Regions from separate parts of the Halomonas sp. DP5Y7-2 genome, predicted to be linked through region 1. Evidence: predicted binding sites of a transcription regulator. Region 1 holds the regulator's gene; each other region holds the start of a gene.
What was found. Region 1 encodes FNR, which switches genes on or off when oxygen is low (the NO sensors DNR and NnrR bind a similar motif). Its sites were predicted from a motif close to TTGATNTANATCAA; they were not measured.

Region 1 (5,469 bases):
CTGGTGGTGGATCGACCCCAGTCGCAGCCTGTGGGTCACTCTGTCGGTACTTGTCGTCACCTGTCCCTGCGCCTTGGCACTGGCCACGCCTACCGCCTTGACCGTCGCCCACGGGCGTCTGCGTCGCGCCGGCGTGCTGGTCGCTCGCGCCGATGCGCTGGAAACCCTGGCCCGCCTCGACCGCATCATCTTTGACAAGACCGGCACCTTGACTCGAGGTCAGCTGCGCCTGGCCGAGCACCGACGCCTCACGGCAGACTGCCTTGCAGACATCGACCCTCGTCAGCTGGCCGCTGCGTTGGAAGTCGGCTCGGAGCACCCGGTCGCCCATGCCTTCCGGCCCTGGCGCGACGCCCGAGTCACGGCCAGCGACATTCGCAACGTCCCCGGTCAGGGCGTGGAAGGTTACGTGGCTGGGCAGTGTTGGCGCCTTGGACGCCCGGACTTTGCCCTGGCCAGCCAGCCCCCCCTCGACATACCAGGCGACGGCCTGTGGCTGCTGCTGGCATGCGAGGGGCAGGCTGTCGCCTGGTTCCAGCTACACGACCAGCCCCGCACAGACGCCGCCATGACCCTTGCGGCTATCCGCGAAGCGGGTATCGAGATCGAGATCCTGTCCGGCGATCGCCCCGGCAACGTTCAGCCCCTGGCCGATCAGCTGGGGGTAGCGCAGTGGCACGGCAACGCCAGTCCCGAGGACAAGCTCACATTGGTCCGCAAGCGTCAGCAAGCGGGAGAGGTCGTTGCCATGGTGGGAGATGGCATCAACGATGTGCCCGTTCTGGCCGGGGCGGATCTCGCCATTGCCGTTGCTGGCGCCAGTGACCTGACACGCACTCGCGCCGACCTGATCTTGCTCGGCGAGCCGCTGGAGCGTATCGTCCAGGCTATCCATAGCGCACGCCAGACGCGCCGCATCATTCGCCAGAACCTCGCCTGGTCAGTGCTCTACAACGTCGTCGCGCTGCCCGCCGCCGCGTTGGGCTTCGTGCCTCCGTGGCTCGCCGCCATCGGCATGTCGATCAGCTCGCTGCTGGTCATAGGCAATGCCCTTCGCCTGAGACGCGCGGCGCCGCCATCACCCTCACGTCTTGCCGTAGCGGCGCATGCTCAATGAACATTCTCTATCTGTTGATACCGCTGTCGCTGATCCTGTTGAGTCTGGCGGTATGGGCGTTTTTCTGGGCGGTCCGCAACGATCAATTCGACGATCTGGAGGGTCCTGCCTATCGCATCCTGTTCGAGGACGAAGACCCGCCGACATCGAACCCATCCAGAAAGCCGGCAAAAGAGACACCGGTCGATGACACAACAGCCGACGAACATGATTCCACGCCACCCCCTGGATCCTGAGCAGAACGCATGAACCCAGTAGGTCTAGACCTGCCGCCCGCGATGGCGGCTTTTGTCTTCGGGCTGCTTGGCGGAGCACATTGCATCGGCATGTGCGGCGGTATAATGAGCGCCCTGACCTTTGCCATTCCCCCGAGCATGCGCCACCCTGTTCGTGTAGGAATTTTACTACTTGGCTACAACTCGGGACGTCTGTTCAGCTACTGCCTGGCAGGCGCTATGGTCGCAAGCCTAGGCTCTGTGGTGGCGCTGGCACCGGGCATGCGGGACCTGCTGCAGGTGGTTGCCAGCCTGATGCTGATCACGATGGCGCTTTACATTGCCAACCTGTGGAAAGGGCTACGCTGGCTGGAGGCATTGGGCCAGCGCCTGTGGAGGTACCTGGAGCCAGCAGGACGTCGCCTGTTGCCAGTGGTCAAGCTACCTCAGGCGGTTGCACTCGGGGCCATCTGGGGCTGGCTGCCCTGTGGCCTGGTGTATTCCATGCTGGCATGGAGCATGGCCATCGCAGACCCTGCCCGTGGAGCACTACTCATGCTCTGCTTTGGCCTGGGGACGCTACCGGCACTGGTGACAACAGGGATTGCTGCGCGTCAGCTGCAGAGTTTGCTGGCACACCCTGCCACACGATTTATGGCAGCGGGCATGATTGTCGGTTTAGCTGTGTGGAATATCCTACAAATTGTAGGAAATTGACGATTATCATATCGCCGCCAGATTATTGAGGCAAAAGAGGTATATGCTCCTTTGGCCTAATATCTGTGTGTAGAATAGCGACAATAGCATGCAGCAAGGGAAAGCCAGTTTCCTACATGCTTTGCTCATCATAAACCCCAGACCCACAGGAGCTGCGAATGAGTCCATCGGCCCAAGATCGACGGCGCCCCATGCTACACGAGACTCGTTGCGAGTCCTGCAGCTTGAGCTCCCTGTGCCTTCCGTTGTCGCTGGAGACCGCTGACCTCGAGCGCTTCGATTCCATTATCCGCCGTCATCCTCCGATCAAGAAGGGCACTCGCCTGGTCGAGCAGGGAGATCGCTTCACGAGCGTCTTCACGGTTCGCTCCGGTAGCCTCAAGCAGATCACCACCGAAGGTAGTGGCGAAGCGCAGCTGACCAACTTCTTCTTGCCCAGTGAACTGGTCGGCCTGGACGGCATCGACGACGGCAGATACCCCGGCAGCGTGGTGGCACTCGAGACCACGACCGTATGTGAGATTCCCTTCGATCGCCTTGACGCCCTGACCCAAACGCTGCCGGAACTACGCGCGCAACTGTTCCGCACCCTCAGCAAGGAGCTGCGCGAGGATCGCCGCATGATGCAGCTGCTGTCGCGCAAGACCGCTGACCAACGACTGGCCTGCTTCTTCCTCGGACTGTCGGACCGTTTCCGCCGCCGCGGCTACTCGCCGTTCAGCTTCCGCCTGTCCATGTCCCGGGCAGATATCGGCAACCACCTGGGACTAGCCGTCGAAACGGTCAGCCGCATTCTGGGGCGCTTTCAACAGCAGGACCTGGTGGCCGTCTCTGGACGGGAGGTCAATATCCTGGACCTCGCCTCACTGTCGAACCTGGCTGACACCGACGCCAGCTGATCCGCGGCGCTGACAGGGCCTGCGGCCGACAGCGACCGATAGACGTCGTGCCACGCCACGAGCCCAGCCCCCCTAGGTAGGGCGACGATATACCGACTCCATCAACAAAAGAGGCCGCATCCCAGGATGCGGCCTCTTGCTATCTTATCGGGACGAGCGTTCAGACATTGAAGAGGGCCACTGCGTGATGTAGCCCTAGCTCGCTTCGCGCTTCAGCAGTGCCTTTTCAGCAAGGCATGTTCAGCAGGGGCTCTTCAGCTGGGCTTGTTCAGGCGAGCTTAGTCGGCGTCAACGATATCAATACGCCGAGCCTGGCGATGCGCCTGCACGGCCTCCAGACCTTCAAAGTCGAACAGCTCCCGGTCCGCCAGCTGCGAGGGTGCCACGTTGGTCACGGCCTTGAACATGCTCTCCAGGCGCCCTGGGTGCTTGGCCTCCCACTCTGCCAGCATTTCCTTCACCACCTGGCGCTGCAGGTTGGGCTGCGAACCGCAGAGGTTGCAGGGAATGATCGGAAAGGCCATGGCATCGCTGTAGGCCTGGATGTCCGCCTCGCGGCAGTACGCCAGCGGCCGGATGACAATGTTCTTGCCATCATCGGACAGCAGCTTGGGCGGCATGGCCTTGAGACTTCCCCCGAAGAACATGTTGAGGAACAGCGTCTCGAGAATATCCTCGCGGTGGTGTCCCAGGGCAATCTTGGTCGCACCGATCTCTTCCGCAAAACCGTACAGCGACCCTCGGCGCAGTCGCGAGCACAGCGCGCAGGTGGTCTTGCCCTCGGGGGTCTTTTCCTTCACCACCGAGTAGGTGTCACGCTCGAGGATGTGGTAGTCCACGCCAATGCTGTCCAGGTAGTCCGGTAGCACGTGCTCGGGAAAGCCGGGCTGCTTTTGGTCGAGGTTGACCGCCACCAGGGAGAAGTTCACCGGCGCATTGCGCTGCAGGCTGCGGAGAATCTCGAGCATGGTGTAGCTGTCCTTGCCGCCGGACAGGCATACCATGACCTTGTCGCCTTCCTGAATCATGCCGTAATCGATGATGGCGTTGCCGGTCTGACGCCGCAGACGCTTCTGCAGCTTGTTGAACTCGCGCTTGGCCTTGGCCTGGGCGCGCTCGTCGTCAGCTGCCGGGGACGCGGCATCACGACGGTCGAGGACACGGGGATCAAACAGGGAGGCGGAAGCGGGCTGAGCAGACATGGGCAGGGCACATCACGGCTGAAAATGAAGACCCGCTAGTCTATCACTCACGTCCGCCACAGGCGAAGAAGTCAGCAACCACTCACCCCTGCGATTACGCTGGTTCACAACCGCATGTCCTGGGCCAAGGTGCTTTTGATTAGCCGCCCTGTGACAAGACGACCTGTGGCTAGACGACTTGTAGTGCCAGCAGATAGCGCGCCACCACACCAAGCAACAGCAGCAAGATGCCGAAGCGTTGCCAGGCGTGCTCACTCACCGTCAGCGTCAGACGCTTCTCCCAGAACTTGACCATCCCCCACAGGTCACGGGTGCGGCGATAGTACTGGCAGTAAGCCACCATCACAGCCAACAGGCCAAGCGATAGCAACGTCGGCTCAAGCAACATCATCAGACCATGAAGGCTCATGCAAAGATCTCCCCATTACGGTGACTGTTACGGCACCTGACACGCCGCTCGTCCCAGGTCACGCGTGGTGACAGCGGCGTGGATGGCATCATCGAGACGACTCGGCCAGCGCGTCGGCGTCCAGCCGCAAATGCATCAGTGCCGTAGTGACGGCATCACCCAATGCGGTATGCCGTCCCATGATCGGCACTCCCAGGCGCTCTGCCAATTGTTCGAAAGTCGGCTGCAGCTCAAGTTCGGGGTGGCTGCGCCGCATCCGCTTGCGGTACTGCTGCGCCACATCGATGGTGGCGTTAGGCAACGAGAAGCCAAACTCCGCCTTGAGATAGCGATCGAGCATGGCCAGGTCAAAGTCGATGCACCACCCCACCAGCGGACGGTTGCCGATGAATTCCAGCAGCGTCTCGAGGGCATCACGCACCGGCATCCCACCCTCAAGATCGACCCCACGCAGGCGGTGAATCTTGATGGAATCACCATCCAGGCTGGCCGGGGGCTCCAGCCGCAGATCAAGCGACTCGCTGGTCAACACGCGCCCATCGTGGATCCGCACTGCCGCAATCGACACCAGTTCGGCGCGACGCGTATCCAGGCCGGTGGTCTCGCAGTCGATGGACACCAACTCATCACCGGTGTAGGGATTGAAAAGCCAGGCAAAATCGCCATCGGCTTGACGACGGCGGTCGGCCGCACGTCTGATCGCTCGCAGCATGGGGTACTCTCCTAAACGAAACCACTGACGCCAGGTCAGTTTTCCCTGAGGCGATGCCTCGACGCTCATGCATACTCCAGGTGATAACGATGGGACAGACTGCCCTTGAACTCCTTCACTAGATGAAGTGCCTCCCGCAACAGGTCACGCTCCAGGGAGTTGAGGGACTGCACCACCACGTTGTCGCTGGCCAGGAGA
Region 2 (5,469 bases), on a different contig from region 1:
GCCTGGAGGCTCCATGGTGACCGAACATGGGAAGCTTGAACAGTCATGTTATCTGACGCTGAAGCTTGACCCAGAACAGGTCCGCCTCCATGTTGACAGTGTCGAGGCCGAAGCCCAGGACATCGTCCCCAAAGGCCGGCTGCTGTCACCGCTGCAGGCGTTTGACGAGACCTGCATCCAGGAGGTTGTTGAGATGTCCCTGTTTGACCGTGTCCCTGTGATAGGACGTCTTTCCCAGCGTTCGAGAGCCTTCAAGCACATCTTGAGGGCCTTGAAGCTGTTCATTCCGATGCTCCAGGATGTGCTCGGCGGACGTTATCGCCCAGTGCCCTGGTCCGCCTTTGGCTGGATGGCGGCGGCCTTGGCCTACCTGGTGTCTCCGTTGGATCTTGTTCCGGACGTGCTGCTGCTGTTTGGTCTCGTCGATGACGTGGTCATTGTCGGGTGGTTGCTGACCAAGGTGGACGCGAGTCTGGCAGATTACCGGGCCTGGCGTGGCGACGTCGAAGAGGACGCGCAGCGGGAAGAGCGGGATATCAGTGATCTGTAGTCTGCCCGGTTGACCCGTCGGCGTCGGCAACGCTGAGCGGTGGTGGAATGCCCTGCCGCCGCCAGGCCCACTGTTCTTGGGTAAGTCTTCATAGATACGTCTTCATAGATACGTCGTCATGGGTAGCTAGACCCATCGTTCATAGGTAAAAAGGCGAATGGTGGACCTGAAGGGTTCTGACTAGGCTGTCAGTCAAACGTTTGACTATGGCGCTCGTCATGTCCGCACAAGAAGATGCTTTCGCTTCACCTTCCTTTTCGCTGTGGCGCCAGGCTCTTCAGCGATTTATCGATGTCATTCCGCACACCCACATGCTGGAGATGCAGGTCACCTCGGTGGACGAGGAGGGCGTTACGCTGTATCTGCCCTGGCATCCGCTGTTGTCGGGAGATCGCCAACGAGGACTGGTGCACACGGGGGTCCTCAGCATGCTGCTTGACACCGCCTGTGGCGCGTCCGTGCTGACCGCGTTGCCCCAGCCCGAGGTATGCCCGACCCTGGACCTGCATATCAGCCACCGCCGCCCCGGTATCGAGGAATGGCCGCTGTGGGTCAAGGCCAGAGCCGATGCGGTATCGTCCAGTGTCGTGTTCACCGAGGCTCAGGCATGGCAGCAGGATGGACAGCCACTGGCCCGAGCGAGCGGGCATTTCGCCAGGCTAGGACCCCGCAACACGCCTCCTGGATTTGCCGATGCCATGTTTGCCGGTCTCGCGGAGTCGGATGAATCGCCGGCTGTACCACCGACCCCGGTGATGGCGGCCCGTGGCAGCAGCGATGCCCTGGATCCACTGCTGTTAGAGGCGGGCATCAACGATGATAACCTCGCCCCCTGGATAGCGCAGATACCTTACGCAGGGCAGCTCGGGGTGTCGGCCTGTCGCGACGATGAGGGGCTCTGTTTTGCGCTGGAGGCGCGGTCTTCCAATATCGGTAACCCCATGCTGCCTGCGCTTCACGGTGGTGTCGTGGCGGCATTCATGGAAACGGCTGCGGCCCTGCATACGCTCAGCCAGTCCCGCCAGCCACGCCTCCCTCGGTTGGTCAATGTGACCGTGGACTACCTGGCACCCGCTGCGGTGAAACCGACCCGTGCCCGCTGTCGCCTGGTACGCGAGGGGCGTCGTATGGTCAATGTGGACACATGGGCGTGGCAGGATGACGAAGCGACCCCGATCGCCCGCGCGCGCATGAGCTATGTGTTAGATCCCGCCTAGCGTGTGCTGAATCCTGAAGCGTATGTGCCGGAACCAGCGCCAAGGGGTGCGCTGCGGGCTTGAAAAGACAGCGTCTAGCCCCATATCGATGATCAATTGAAGATCGTACGGCGTTGAGCGAGCGCCGACAGGGGATGCCCTGACGCCTCGCTACCCGCGTCGCACACTCTGGAACGCCAGTGTCCCGGCACTGGTCCGGAAAACGCTATGTCGAAAGGGGTTCGACCTACCATGACCACCGCTACTCACGAAGAAACCCTGGGCTTTCAGACCGAGGTCAAGCAGCTTCTCAACTTGATGATCCACTCGCTGTATTCCAACCGCGAGATCTTTCTTCGGGAGCTGATTTCCAACGCAGCGGATGCCTGCGACAAGCTCCGTTACGCCGCTCTGGACAACGACGCCCTGTATGAAGGCGACAGCGAACTGCGTGTCGAGATCGAGCACGACAGCGACGCCAAGACGGTGACGATTCGTGACAACGGTATCGGCATGAATCGCGACGATGTGATCGCCAACCTCGGCACGATCGCCAAGAGCGGCACCGCGGAGTTCCTGAATCAGCTATCTGGCGAGCAGCAGAAGGACGCCAAGCTGATCGGTCAGTTCGGTGTCGGGTTCTACTCGGGCTTTATCGTCGCCGACGAGATCACGGTGCGCACGCGCAAGGCGGGAGACGCAGCGGATGCGGGCGTTGAGTGGCGTTCGAAGGGCGAAGGTGAGTTTGTGGTGGCCGAGCTTGAGCGCGAGAAGCACGGTACCGAGATCATCCTGCACTTGAAGGATGATGCCAGCGAGTTCGCCGATGACTATCGCCTGCAAAGTCTGGTGCGCAAGTACTCCGACCACATCGAAGTGCCGGTGAAAATGCCGCGCACGGAAAAGGCGACCGACGACGAAGGCAATGAGGTCGACGGTAGTGAAGTCACCACCTGGGAGACCATCAACGAGGCGACAGCGCTGTGGGTTCGTCCCAAGGGCGAGGTGTCGGATGATGAGTACAAGGCCTTCTACAAGCATGTGGCTCATGACTTCTCCGACCCGCTGGCCTGGAGCCATAACAAGGTCGAAGGCAACCTGGAGTACACCAGCCTGCTGTACGTGCCGGGCCGTGCTCCCTTCGACCTGTACGAGCGTGATGGCGCCCGTGGGGTGAAACTGTATGTGCAGCGTGTGTTCATCATGGACGACGCTGAGCAGTTCCTGCCGCTCTACCTGCGCTTTATCAAGGGCGTGCTGGATACCCGCGACCTGTCGCTGAACGTGTCCCGCGAACTGCTGCAGCAGGATCCCAAGGTCGACAAGATCAAGTCCGCGCTGACCAAGCGTGCGCTGGACATGCTGAAGAAGCTGTCGAAGGACAAGGAGGCTTATCAGAGCTTCTGGAATACCTTCGGCGCCGTGTTGAAGGAAGGCCCGGCGGAAGACTTCGCCAACCGCGACAAGATCAGTAGCCTGCTGCGCTTCTCCAGTACGCACACCGACAGCGCCACCCAGGACCAGTCACTGGCCGACTATGTCGAGCGGATGAAAGAGGGTCAGGACAAGATCTATTACATCGTCGCCGACGGCTTCAATGCGACCAAGAATAGCCCCCACCTGGAGATCTTCCGCAAGAAGGGGATCGAGGTACTGCTGCTGCACGACCGGATCGATGAGTGGCTGATGAGCCACCTTACCGAGTTCGATGGCAAGAAGCTGGTCGATGTGGCCAAGGGCGACCTCGATCTTGGTGATGTCGAGAACGAGGAAGAGAAGAAGGCCCAGGAGGAGACCGCCAAGGCCAAGGAAGACCTGGTCAAGCGGGTGAAAGAGGCGCTGGGAGACGAGGTCCAGGAGGTCAAGGTCACCCATCGCCTGACGGATTCTCCTGCCTGTGTGGTCCTGCCTGAGCACGAGATGGGCTTCCAGATGCGCCGCATCATGGAAGCGGCGGGCCAGAGCCTGCCGGAGGTCAAGCCGATCCTCGAACTCAACCCGGAGCATGCGCTCGTCGCGCGTCTCGAAGCGGCCGGCGACGAGGGCTTTGCCGATCTCGCCAGGATTCTGCTTGATCAGGCGATTATCGCCGAGGGCGGCCATCTCGATGATCCCGCTGCCTACGTCAAGCGTCTGAATGCCTTGCTCAGCGCCTGACAACAGGCCGGCAGATTGATCGGCGTACCTCTGGGTACATAGCGCCATCGTTGCGCCAGGGCGGCGCCACCTTCGGGTGGCGTCGCCTTTTTATGGCGCGCTCTGCTCGCTGACCCTCCCGCCTGTTTATCCTCCCTGATGCGCTAAATCGCCAGTTGCGCCGCGACCTTATTGGACGCTGATACGGGTCAAGTCCGGGCTGTCCCTCTACTGCTAAAGTCGAATGGTCCCGCTGGGACAGAGGTTGTCTCGCCCAGCAAGAGCGCAGCATCCACGTCACCATCGAAGTGACGACCGCGCTGCCACCGATCTTCAAGCTTTGCTGCCCCCTCCGATGGATAGAGGGGGGCAGTGAGTCTGCACTAGTTTCGTATTTCCTTTGGTTGAGGGGCAAGTCGATGAAAGAGCAATTCGCACAGGCGTGGGAAGGGTTTGCGGGCACCGCGTGGAAGGAGGGGGTCAACGTACGCGACTTCCTGCTGGCCAACGTGACGCCCTATGAAGGCGACGAGCATTTTCTGGTGGCAGAGCCCGCCACGAGCACCCGCGCACTGTGGGACCGGGTCATGGAGGGCATCAAGCAGGAGAATGCCACCCACGCGCCACTGGACTTCGACACCTCGCTGGTGTCCTCCATCACCGCCCATGACGCCGGCTACATCGATGCGTCTCTCGAGACCATTGTCGGTCTGCAGACCGAGGCACCCTTGAAGCGGGCCATCATGCCCAATGGTGGGATCAAGATGGTGGAAGGGTCCTGCCAGGCCTACGGCCGCGAGCTGGATCCGCAGGTGAAGAAGATCTTCACCGAGTTTCGCAAGACCCATAACCAGGGCGTGTTCGATGTCTACACCCCGGACATCCTCAAGTGTCGCAAGTCCGGCGTGCTGACAGGACTCCCTGATGCCTATGGACGCGGCCGCATCATCGGTGACTATCGCCGGGTCGCGCTTTACGGTGTCGACTTCCTGATGGCCGACAAACAGGCCCAGTTTGCTTCTCTGCAGTCACGCTTTGAACGGGGCGATGATCTGGAGGCGGTCATTCAGCTGCGCGAAGAGGTCGCCGAGCAGTATCGTGCGCTGGACCAGCTGAAAGAGATGGCGGCCAAGTACGGCTTCGATATCTCGGTGCCGGCCACCACGGCTCAGGAAGCCATTCAGTGGACCTACTTCGGCTACCTGGCTGCGGTGAAGTCCCAGAATGGCGCGGCCATGTCGCTGGGGCGTACCTCCAGCTTCCTCGACATCTACCTGGAGCGCGATCTGAGCCAGGGAGTGATCGATGAAGTGGGGGCCCAGGAGCTGGTCGACCACTTCATCATGAAGCTGCGCATGGTGCGCTTCCTGCGCACGCCTGAGTACGACGAACTGTTTTCCGGCGACCCCATCTGGGCGACCGAGTGCCTGGGGGGCATGGCCCAGGACGGACGCACGCTGGTCACCCGTACCAGCTTCCGTTTCCTCAACAGTCTGTACACCATGGGCCCAAGTCCTGAGCCCAACCTGACCGTGCTGTGGTCAGAGCAGCTGCCAGAGGGGTTCAAACGCTACTGCGCCAAGGTGT
Region 3 (5,469 bases), on a different contig from region 1:
GAAGGTCAGTGGCAGGAAGAAGCCGCCGAGTCCGCCTACCATGCCTACCGCGCCGCCCACCAGACCCACGCTCTTGGGATAGTAGACCGGGATGTGCTTGTACACGGCGGCCTTGCCCAGGGACATGAAGAAGCCCAGCACCATGGTCAGCAGGATAAAGCCGACCAGGGGCATGGCGAAGGTGAATTCGACCGGGCCACGCACTCCGTCGATGGTGTATTGGGTGGGCGGATAGCTCAGCAGGAAGGTGCAGATAACCGAGGCCAGGAAGGTCCAGTACATCACCCGACGAGCGCCGTAGCGGTCCGACATCCAGCCGCCGAGGATGCGGAACAGCGAGGCTGGGATCGTGTACAGCGCCGCGACGATGCCCGCCGCGCCCAGGCTGAGGCCGTAGACTTCGATCAGGTAGTGGGGCAGCCACAGGGCGAGGGCCACAAAGCCGCCGAAGACGAAGAAGTAATACAGCGAGAAGCGCCACACGCGCAGATCGGCCAGCGGCGCAAATTGCTCGGACAGCGGCTGGCGCACGGCGTTGCGGGAGCGACTGCCGGGATCTTCCTTGGCCAGCACAATGAAGGCGACGCCCATGATGGCCATGATGGTGGCATAGACCAGCGCGGTGCTCTTCCAGCCCAGTGCCAGGAGCAGGAAAGGGGCGCCAAAATTGGTCACGGCAGCGCCCACGTTACCGGCGCCAAAGATGCCCAGAGCGGTACCCTGACGTTCCTTCTCGAACCAGGCGGAGGTGTAGGCGACGCCAACGATGAAGGAACCGCCCGCAAGGCCGATACCCAGGGCGCCGACCAGTAGCATCGTGTAACTGTTGGCAAAGGTCAGCAGATAGACGCAGGTGGCCGTGATCAGCATCAGCAGGCCGAACACCCAACGGCCACCGAAACGGTCAGTCAGTACGCCGAGGAATAGACGGCTAATGGAGCCGGTCAGCACCGGCGTGGCCATCAACAGGCCGAGTTGAGTGTCAGAAAGACCAAAGTCTTCCTTGATCTGAATGCCGAGAATCGAGAAGAGAGTCCAGACGGCGAAGCAGAGAGTGAAGGCCAGAGTGGCCAGACCTAGCGCTTGATTCTGCTGACGCCGCGGTACGGAGTCATGTTGAAGCATGTGCTTTCCTCAGTAGGGGTGCCGGTTTGTCCCCTTAAACATTGCTACAATGTATCTGCAAGGCACTTGATTGTGATCAACAGAATGGGAGGGTATATCCAGCGTGGTTGGTCTCTTACCTCCATGGGGGTATGCGGGTGTTTTTAAGAGATTCGTCACGTATCATCTGCCTCGAAACATAAATGAGACATTCTGATATTGGTTAGGTGATAACTCCCTTGATCTGGGTCAATAGAAGTGGGTGGTGGAAGACAAGACACGAGGGGCAGCCATGAACGGCGCCTTTTACCTGCGCCGCTCTCTGATGCTGCGCATGCTGGTCGCGATGGCCGCGATTGCCTGTCTGGCGCTGGTCAGCCTGCTGGGCTCGATCGTTATCGCCCAGAGCGCGGGTGGCTACGCCGATGCCATCAATCAGGCGGGGTCGCTGAGGATGCAGGCCTACCGATTGCTGTCGACCAGTGAACTGCTGCCTGCCGACCATCCCCGGCGCCGTTGGCAGCAGGAACAGATGGAAGCCACTCTTGCCAGCCCAGCCATTGTCAGTCTGATTCCTGGCGATGTGGATGACCCCCTGAGAGATTCCTATGACAGAGTGGTCGAATGCTGGCACGAAAACCTGCGACCCAATATCCATGCCTTTGACGGCGGCAATGCCTTTCGCCTCGATGACCAGGTGGCAGAGTTCGTCGATAAAGTGGATATTCTAGTTGGGAGTCTGCAAAAATATGCGGAGTCTAAGGTGGTCTTTCTGGAAGTTTTTCAGGGTGTATCGCTGACCATACTTGTTGTTTTTATGGTGATGGTGGTGTACAGAATTGTGTGTGGCGTCATGCCGCCTTTTAGAGATCTTATTCGGGTGGTAAATGGTGTGATGGTGGGTGACTTCTCCGGTAGAACGACCTACCGCGGGAATGACGAGCTTGGCCTCTTGTCGCGTACGATCAACAAGATGAATGCCAGTCTTTCGGAAATGTACGGGCAGCTCGAAAAGCGAGTGGCGGCCAAGACGCATGAGTTGAAGCGCAGCAATGATGCGCTGCGCATGCTGTACCTGACGGCGCGACGTTTGAATGGCGTGACGCCGTTGACCCGTGAGGAACTTGAAGACGTCCTGCGTCAATTGGAGGCGGTCACCGACGAGGGACCGTTCGAACTGAGGCTCACTACCGGTGGGGCCGGCAAGGAAATGATTCGCCTTGTGCCTCGGCCCGCGGCCCATCATCAAGCCGAGGCTGCGACAGCGCGATCGGAGTCGGGCAGTCGTATGACATCTTCTCCATCGCCAGGCAGCGGCAATGAGTATGCAGTGCGTGTGCGCGAGGCAGGGCGCGACTTCGGCGAACTGCGGGTCCAGCAGCCCCCTGGGCACATGTTGGCACAGTGGAAGATCGAGCTGGTCGAAACCGTGGCAGGGCTGATCGCAGCGGCCCTGTCATTGTCGGAAAAGTCCGATGAGCAGCGCAGGCTGGCGCTGATGGATGAGCGCGCCGTCATTGCCAGAGAGCTTCACGATTCCCTGGCGCAATCATTGTCCTACCTGAAGATTCAGGTGACGCGATTGCAGATGCAGCTGGACCAGCAGCGCCACGAACAGGTCGCGCAAGTGGTGGCCGAGCTGAGGCATGGGCTGAACTCGTCCTATCGTCAGCTGCGCGAACTGCTGAATACCTTCCGTCTGCGCATCCACGAGGCGGGCCTGGAGGCGGCGCTTGATGAGACGGTGCAGGAGTATTCCAAGCGGGGCGACTTCGAGCTGACCTTGAAAGGGCAATGGAGCGGGCTAGCGCTGACGCCTAACGAAGAAATTCATGTACTGCAGATTGTGCGCGAGGCGTTGTCCAACGTGGCGCGCCACGCCAGGGCCCGCCACTGTACGGTCAGTCTTGCCGCAGAAGAGACGGGGCATTATCAGCTGTCGATCAAGGACGATGGGGTCGGTATCGGACCCCAATCAGATCCATCCATTTCCCATGGGATGGCCATCATGGAAGAGCGGGCGAGGAGCCTGAGTGGAAAGCTCTCGGTCAATGGCATCAAGCCATGTGGCACCGTGGTGACCGTCCGCTTTCTGCCGCGCCTGCTGGTACAGCTACCTGTCGCGGTCAGCTGAACGTGTCGTCCGGCACAGGTCGGATGCACTCACTCAGGAGATTTGGCAATGAGCATGCTTCGATTGATGATCGTGGACGATCACCCTCTCTTTCGGCGTGGCGTTCGCCAGCTGGTGGACATGGATCCGAGCCTGGTGGTGGTGGGCGAGGCCTCCGACGGTGCGGAAGCGGTGCGCAAGGCGATTGACCTTCAGCCCAATCTGATCCTGCTGGACCTTAACATGCATCCGATCGATGGGATTGAGGTGCTGAGGCGGATGCGCGACGCGCGGGTCAAGAGTCGTATCGTGATCCTGACCGTATCCGATGCCGACGATGATGTGGTGCGGGCGCTCAAGGAAGGTGCCGACGGCTACCTGCTCAAGGACATGGATCCGGAGGAAGTGCTGCGTCTGATCCGCGAGGCCGCGCAGGGGCAGGTGGTGCTGGGGCCGCAAATGGCGTCGTTGCTGGCCAGCGTGGTCAAGGGCGAGCTGCCGGCGGGGGGTGACGATGGCATGTCCTGCCTCACCGCGCGAGAGCGAGATATCCTGCGCACCCTGGCCCGGGGGCTGTCCAACAAGATGATCGCCCGTGAACTCGACATCGCCGAGGGCACCGTCAAGGTGCACGTCAAGCACCTGTTCAAGAAGCTGGACCTGCGCTCCCGAGTGGAAGCGGCGGTGTGGGCGACCAAGCATGGCCTGGGCTGAACGGCGCTACCGGCATTGCTGCGCTGACCTTAATACGACAACGCCCGGGCTGGACCCGGGCGTTATCTCTTTCTCCAATGACGCCTCACCGCATAGCGGTAGTGGCTAGGCGTCAGTGGTGTCTCAGCTATTGACCGCGGCCACCGCCTTGGCCAGGTAGGGCAGGTTTTCCTGAGAGAAGCCCGCCACATTGGCACGGCCGGAGCGCACCATATAAATGCCAAACTCATCGCGCAGGCGATCTACCTGTTCCGGTGACAGACCGGTGTAGGAGAACATGCCACGCTGCTCGGCAATGTGCGCATATTTCTCGCTCAGCCCGTAAGGCTTCAGTGCTTCGACGAAGTCGCGACGCAGGGTGTTGATGCGGTCACGCATTTCCGTGAGTTCCTCACGCCAGACGCCTGCGAGCTCGGCCGAGTGCAGAATTTCGGCGACGATAGCTCCGCCGTGGGCGGGCGGGTTGGAATAGTTCTCGCGGGCGACAATGGCGATTTGCGAACGAACGTTTTCCATCTCTTCGTTGTTCTTCGCGACCACGATCAGCGCACCGGTACGCTCGTTGTAGATGCCGAAATTCTTCGAGCAGGAGCTGGTGATCAGCACATTGTCGAGGTTCTCGGCCAACAGGCGCACGGCGTAGGCGTCTTCATCCAGGCCTTCAGCGAAACCTTGATAGGCGAAGTCCACCAGAGGCAGCAGGTCACGTTCCTGCAGCACCTCAAGCACCTGTTGCCACTGCTCGTGGTTCAGGTCAAAGCCCGTCGGGTTGTGGCAGCAAGCGTGCAGGACCACCACGTCGCCCTGGGGAATCTGCTTCAGAGCCGCCAGCATGCCGTCGAAGTCGAGACGGTTGTCGGCATCCACGTAGGGGTACTTGTGCAGTGCGATACCGGCGGCGGTAAAGATACCGTGGTGGTTTGGCCAGGTGGGGTCGCTGACCCAGATGCCCTTGCCAGGCAGCTGGCTGGCAACGAAGTCGGCCGCCAGACGCAGAGCGCCGGTGCCACCGGGAGACTGGGTGGCACTGGCACGCCCAGCTTCCAGCACCGGTGAGTCCTGGCCCAGCACCATGGGCAAGACCACGGCACCGTACTCGGGAGCACCGTGTGAGCCGATGTAGGTCTTGGTGGTCTCGTTGTTGAGCAGCAGGGCCTCGGCCTCCTTGACCGCACGCATCACCGGAGTGTTGCCCTTTGCATCGCGGTAGACGCCGACGCCAAGATCGACCTTCTGGGGGTTGGTGTCTTTCTTGAAGGCCTCGATGAGCCCGAGGATGGCATCCCCGGGAACCCGCTCAATCTTCTCGAACATTTAACTTGCTACCTCGTCGGTTCTAGCCGCTAGGATGAAATCGTTCTTGTGCAGGCCCTTCATTTCGTGGGACCACCAGGTCACGGTGACCTTGCCCCACTCGGTCAACAGCGCCGGATGGTGACCAGCCTCTTCAGCGATCTCGCCGACGCTGTTGGTGAACGCCAGGGCCTGCTTGAAGTTGCGGAAGCGATAGCTCCGCTCCAGTTGCATGATGCCATCGC
Region 4 (5,469 bases), on a different contig from region 1:
TCCAAAGACGGCTCTGAGCACGCGCAACGGGGTAGACCGGCAGCAGCGGCGGATGCGGAAAACGCTCGTCCAGATACTCCATCATGACCTTGGACTCGTACAACACCAGGTCACGATCCAACAGCGTCGGCACGCTGTTGTACGGGTTCAGGTCCGCAAGCTCCTCGGGATGCTTGTCGTCAGTCACTTCGACAATATCCACTGCGACGCCCTTTTCAGCCAGCACGATCCGCACACGGTGACTGAAATGGTCCTCGCCACCGGAATAGAAGATCATCGACGACCGCTTGGCCACTACACCCATGAAACAATCCTCGCATCAGTTCAAGCCGGGATGATAACACGACAACCCCCTGTACGGGGGGCAAGAAGGGGACATCTTTCACCCTCGCGCGAGCGTTTTCGCCACACGGGGCGCCACATCATAGCGCACAACGCACGGCGGGCGCATGGTCTCCCATACGCCCGCCCGTGCTGTCACTGCCTCAATGAATGTCGCGCCAATACTCACGCTTGAGGAAGTACGCCACGATGCCGAACAAAAATATGAAGATCAGCACCTTGGGGCCCAGCGCCTGGGCATGAAGCTTGGACGGCTCGCCGACGTAGGCAAGGAAGTTGGTCAGGTCATACACGGCCTGCTCGAACTCCTTGGGCTCCATGCTGCCGGGCGAGGTGATCTGCAGCGTCTCGCAGGACTGGAACTTGCCCGTCAGCGGGTCCAGCTCGGCGTCGCCTACCGCATGATCAGACGCCGCGCAGACCTGCTCCTGAACCCCCTGCAGAGGCTCCAGCACGTTGGGCATACCCACAGACGGGAACACCACATTATTCACCCCGGTCGCCCGCTCGCTGTCGCGATAGAAGCTCAGCAGGTACGTGTAGATCCAATCGGTGCCCCGCAGCCTTGCCTCCAAGGTCAGGTCAGGTGGCGCCTTGCCGAACCACACTTCTGCATCCTCGGCGCTCATGGCCTTGTGCATTTGATCGTTGTAGCCGAGATCCGGCGAAAAGATCAGATTATCCTCGACCAGATCCTGAGGCATATCCAGGTCTTCTGCAGCCCGTGAAAACCGCTGGTACTCGAGCGAATGACAGCCCATGCAGTAATTCACGTAAAGCTTCATCCCGCTCTGCAGAGACGCCTGGTTTTCCAGGTCCGGTGACATGCTGCGCAGATGCACCCCCTCTCCGCCCGCGGCCAAGGCGGCCATGGGGACTAGCGCGAAGAGCAGTGCGAACAGTTGCTTTTTCATTAGCCAGTCACCCTTTCAGGAACGGGTTTGGTCTTCTCCAGCCGGGTATAGATCGGCATAAGCAGGAAGAAGGCAAAGTAGATCACCGTGCAGACCTGGGCGAGCAACGTGCGGCCTGCCGTGGGTGGCAACACCCCAAGCACACCAAGAATCACGAAGCTGATGGCAAACAGCACCAGCATGATCTTCGAGATCCAGCCTTTGTAGCGAATGGAACGCACCGGTGAGCGGTCAAGCCAGGGCAGCACGAACAGCACCGCAATGGCTGCGCCCATGAAGATGACGCCGAGGAACTTGGCATCAAGACCGAACAGCGAGAAGGTAATCGCGCGCAGGATGGCGTAGAACGGCGTGAAGTACCAGACCGGCGCGATATGATCCGGGGTCTTCAAGGGATTCGCCGGCTCGAAGTTGGGCTTCTCGAGGAAATACCCGCCACCTTCGGGGAAGTAGAAGATCACCGCACAGAAGACAAACAGGAACACGGCGACACCCACGATGTCCTTGACCGTGTAGTAGGGATGGAAGGGTATCCCGTCCAGCGGTTTGCCGGTTTCATCCTTCTTGGCCTTGATGTCGATGCCATCAGGATTGTTGGAGCCCACTTCATGCAGAGCAATGATGTGCAGCACCACCAATGCCAGGATCACGATCGGCAGCGCCACCACGTGCAGGGCAAAGAAGCGGTTCAGGGTAATCCCGGAGATCAAGTAATCTCCGCGCACCCACTGGGCCAGATCCGGACCGATGCCGGGGATGGCGGTGAACAGGGAAATGATGACCTGAGCGCCCCAGTAGGACATCTGCCCCCAGGGCAGCAGGTAACCCATGAAAGCCTCGGCCATCAGCGCCAGGTAGATTGCCATGCCGAAGATCCAGACCAGCTCACGGGGCGCCTTGTAGGAGCCGTAGAGCAGACCACGGAACATATGCAGATAGACCACCAGGAAGAATGCCGAGGCACCGGTGGAGTGCATGTAGCGGATCAGCCAGCCGTACTCCACATCCCGCATGATGTATTCGACGGAGGCAAAGGCGCCCTCGGCGCTGGGATTGAAACTCATGGTCAGCCAGACGCCGGTCAGAATCTGATTGACCAGCACCAGCAGAGCGAGGGATCCGAAGAAGTACCAGAAATTAAAGTTCTTGGGCGCGTAATACTCTGACAGATGTTCCTGCCACATCTGGGTCGCCGGAAATCTATCGTCGATCCAGCGCATGAGACCGCGCTCGGCCTTGGCCTTGTTGGGATTTGCCATTACGCACCCTCCCCGTCTTCACCGACCACGATGACCGACTCGTTGACAAAGTAATAGGGCGGAACCTCCAGGTTCACGGGAGCGGGAACGTTGCGAAAGACCCTGCCCGCCAGATCAAAACGCGAACCGTGGCAAGGACAGAAGAAGCCGCCCGGCCAGTCTTCTACCCCCACCCCTTCGGCATTGGGTTCGGGCTTGAACAGCGGCGAACAGCCAAGGTGCGTACAGATCCCTACCAGCACCCCGATCTCAGGCCGAATGGAGCGCAAATGGCCTCCGGCATAGCCGGGCTGCTGCGGCTTGGCAGACTCGGGGTCGGCCAGCACGTCTTCTCCCAGCGCCTCGGTGCGCTCAATCATCTCTGGAGTGCGATTGATGACCCATACAGGCCGCCCGCGCCACTCGACGGTCATTCTCTGCCCCGGCTCGAGCTTCGAGATATCCGCCTGAACGGGGGCCCCTGCCGCCCGCGCTCTGGCACTCGGCTGCCAGGATGCCACAAAGGGAACCGCTACCCCGACAGTGCCGACCGCCCCAACCACGGAGGTAGCACCCACGAGGAAACGGCGCCGCCCCTTGTTCACGCCGTTGTCTGCCATGATCTGGTTTCTCCCATCAGACTTTATCCGTTGTTGTTTTCACGGTCCCTTGAATGTCCGTGACCACGGATACAAGTGGCTTGTATGTTAGGAAATCCCCCCCACCCGCACAAGAAGACCTCCGGGCAAGACCCCCCGTGCAAGCCCCATACATTTGACATGGAACAACTTTATGACGATGTGCCCGAGCGCCCTGCGGCAAAAGAAGGGCCTCAAGCGCATCAAGGCCGCAACTCCAGTCTCACAGGACGGCTAGCGGATCAGCACAAAAGTCCCCATCGAAGCGTCACCAACGGTCGCATCGCGGAACACGCCAGGCACACGCCCGGCCTGGTCTAGTACAGCACTCGCGGCAGACGCAGCGTGGTAAAAGGGGTAGCGCACTGGAAACCAAGAGGGATGCACGCTAGCAAGAAGGGGGCAGCGCAAGGAGACCATCAGAGGTCGAGCTAGAGAAAAAGCGATAGGAAGGGATAAAAGGAAGAGACACAAGAAGAAGCACAAGAAGAGCGACAAGAAGCGGGAGACGCAGAGAGGACACGAGAAATGCACGGAGCGACAGCCCCTGGGACCGAACTCGGGCTCGCTACCGACGTAGACGCCACGCGCACACGCGCAAAAACCGCATCTGAAAACGACAGCGCCCGGGCCAATGGCCCGGGCGCTGTGCGATCGGCAAGCGTATCGATTAACGCTTGGAGAACTGCGGGCGACGACGCGCCTTGCGCAGACCGACCTTCTTACGCTCGACTTCACGTGCGTCACGAGTGACGTAGCCAGCTGCGCGCAGCGGCTTGCGGAAGTCTTCGTTGTACTGCATCAGGGCACGGGTAATGCCGTGACGGATAGCGCCAGCTTGGGCACTGCCGCCGCCGCCCTTGACGGTGACGTAGACGTCGAACTGCTCGAGAGTCTCGGTCAGTTCCAGCGGCTGACGAACCACCATGCGACCGGTAACACGGCCGAAGTATTCGTTCAGGTCACGGCTGTTGACGGTGATCTTGCCGGTGCCCGGCTTCAGGAAGACGCGCGCGGTAGAGGTCTTGCGGCGCCCGGTACCGTAATACTGCTGTGTCATGGCGAAGATTCCCTCAGATGTTCAGTTCTTGCGGCTGCTGGGCAGCGTGCGGATGTTCGGAACCGGCGTAGACCTTGAGCTTGGCGTGCATGGCACGACCCAGCGGCCCCTTCGGCAGCATGCCCTTGACGGCGCCTTCGATGACACGCTCAGGAGCGTGGTCGATCAGCTGATTGAAGGTCATGGAGCGCAGGCCACCCGGGTAACCGGTGTGACGGTGGTACATCTTGTCGCTGGCCTTGTTGCCAGTCACCTTCACCTTCTCGGCGTTGATGACGACGATGTAGTCACCGGTGTCCACATGGGGAGTGTATTCCGGCTTGTGCTTGCCACGCAGGCGGCGAGCAATTTCGGTAGCCAGACGACCGAGCGTCTTGTCCGCGGCATCGACGACATACCAGTCGCGCTGGACGGACTGCGGCTTAGCACTGAACGTCTTCATGGATGAAATCACCAATTCGATGTGTTGGATCTCCCGGCCCTTCTCCTGATAGCGCTTGAATACTCGCGATACCAGGCAGCACCGTGCAGAGATCATCCCTATTTTTCTTGGTTGCCCGACACCACAACCCATCGGGGTGTCGGCACAACGGTCGAGCGAGCGCGCATTCTACACAACCACACGCTCGACGTCACCCTCTGTTTCTCCAGCGGGGTCTTTTCCTGACAGCCAACGGCGGTGGCTCACGGCTTGTGCGGCAAGGCCAGATACTCCCGTGACTGCATTTCCTGCAGCCGCGATAGCGTTCGCTCAAACTCGAACTCGAGCTTACCCCCGTGATACAGCGCTTCGGCCTCCACCTCAGCCGACATCAGCAGCTTCACGCCGCGATCATAGAACTCGTCGACCATGTTGATAAACCGGCGTGCCTGATCATCGGTGGCACCGTCCATCTTGCGCACACAGGACACCAGCACCGTATGGAACTCGCGCGCCAGCTCGATGTAATCGTTCTGACTGCGCGGTCCGTCGCATAGCTCGAGGAAGTCGAACCAGACAACGTCCTCGTGAAGACGACGGGCATGCAGAACCCGATGATTGACCTCGACGGGCACCTGATGCTCACCCTCCTGGCCTGCGATCTCGCGAAAGCTGCGCTCTAGCTCCTGATCTGCCGCATCGTCCAGGGGATGATGGAAGATCTCGGCCCGCTCCAGCGCACGCAGACGGTAGTCCACGCCTGAATCGACATTGACCACCTCACAGTGGCGATTGAGCAAGTCGATCGCCGGCAGGAAACGGGCCCGCTGCAAGCCGTCCTTGTACAAGTCATCAG

Region 2: the regulator FNR is predicted to act here: its motif matches at 4,082-4,095, upstream of pflB (formate C-acetyltransferase).
Region 3: the regulator FNR is predicted to act here: its motif matches at 1,344-1,357, upstream of KUW18_RS10755 (nitrate/nitrite transporter).
Region 4: the regulator FNR is predicted to act here: its motif matches at 3,269-3,282, upstream of petA (ubiquinol-cytochrome c reductase iron-sulfur subunit).

What each region holds. Positions count from the first base shown of each region.
Region 1 covers NZ_JAHVHY010000004.1:261,773-267,241, reverse strand. Annotated here, with positions in the region: gene KUW18_RS07925 (heavy metal translocating P-type ATPase) at 1-1,117, shown strand, start outside; gene ccoS (cbb3-type cytochrome oxidase assembly protein CcoS) at 1,114-1,353, shown strand; gene KUW18_RS07915 (sulfite exporter TauE/SafE family protein) at 1,363-2,049, shown strand; gene fnr (fumarate/nitrate reduction transcriptional regulator Fnr) at 2,208-2,948, shown strand; gene ttcA (tRNA 2-thiocytidine(32) synthetase TtcA) at 3,227-4,150, opposite strand; gene KUW18_RS07900 (hypothetical protein) at 4,320-4,559, opposite strand; gene KUW18_RS07895 (3'-5' exonuclease) at 4,648-5,271, opposite strand; gene KUW18_RS07890 (DUF294 nucleotidyltransferase-like domain-containing protein) at 5,337-5,469, opposite strand, start outside.
Region 2 covers NZ_JAHVHY010000012.1:18,451-23,919, forward strand. Annotated here, with positions in the region: gene KUW18_RS19385 (YkvA family protein) at 14-550, shown strand; gene KUW18_RS19835 (PaaI family thioesterase) at 769-1,767, shown strand; gene htpG (molecular chaperone HtpG) at 1,999-3,903, shown strand; gene pflB (formate C-acetyltransferase) at 4,302-5,469, shown strand, end outside.
Region 3 covers NZ_JAHVHY010000005.1:190,582-196,050, reverse strand. Annotated here, with positions in the region: gene KUW18_RS10755 (nitrate/nitrite transporter) at 1-1,125, opposite strand, end outside; gene KUW18_RS10750 (histidine kinase) at 1,397-3,238, shown strand; gene narL (two-component system response regulator NarL) at 3,287-3,931, shown strand; gene KUW18_RS10740 (aromatic amino acid transaminase) at 4,055-5,245, opposite strand; gene KUW18_RS10735 (4a-hydroxytetrahydrobiopterin dehydratase) at 5,246-5,469, opposite strand, start outside.
Region 4 covers NZ_JAHVHY010000006.1:136,295-141,763, reverse strand. Annotated here, with positions in the region: gene sspA (stringent starvation protein SspA) at 1-304, opposite strand, end outside; gene KUW18_RS12825 (cytochrome c1) at 486-1,256, opposite strand; gene KUW18_RS12820 (cytochrome b) at 1,256-2,515, opposite strand; gene petA (ubiquinol-cytochrome c reductase iron-sulfur subunit) at 2,515-3,114, opposite strand; gene rpsI (30S ribosomal protein S9) at 3,803-4,192, opposite strand; gene rplM (50S ribosomal protein L13) at 4,206-4,634, opposite strand; gene zapE (cell division protein ZapE) at 4,877-5,469, opposite strand, start outside.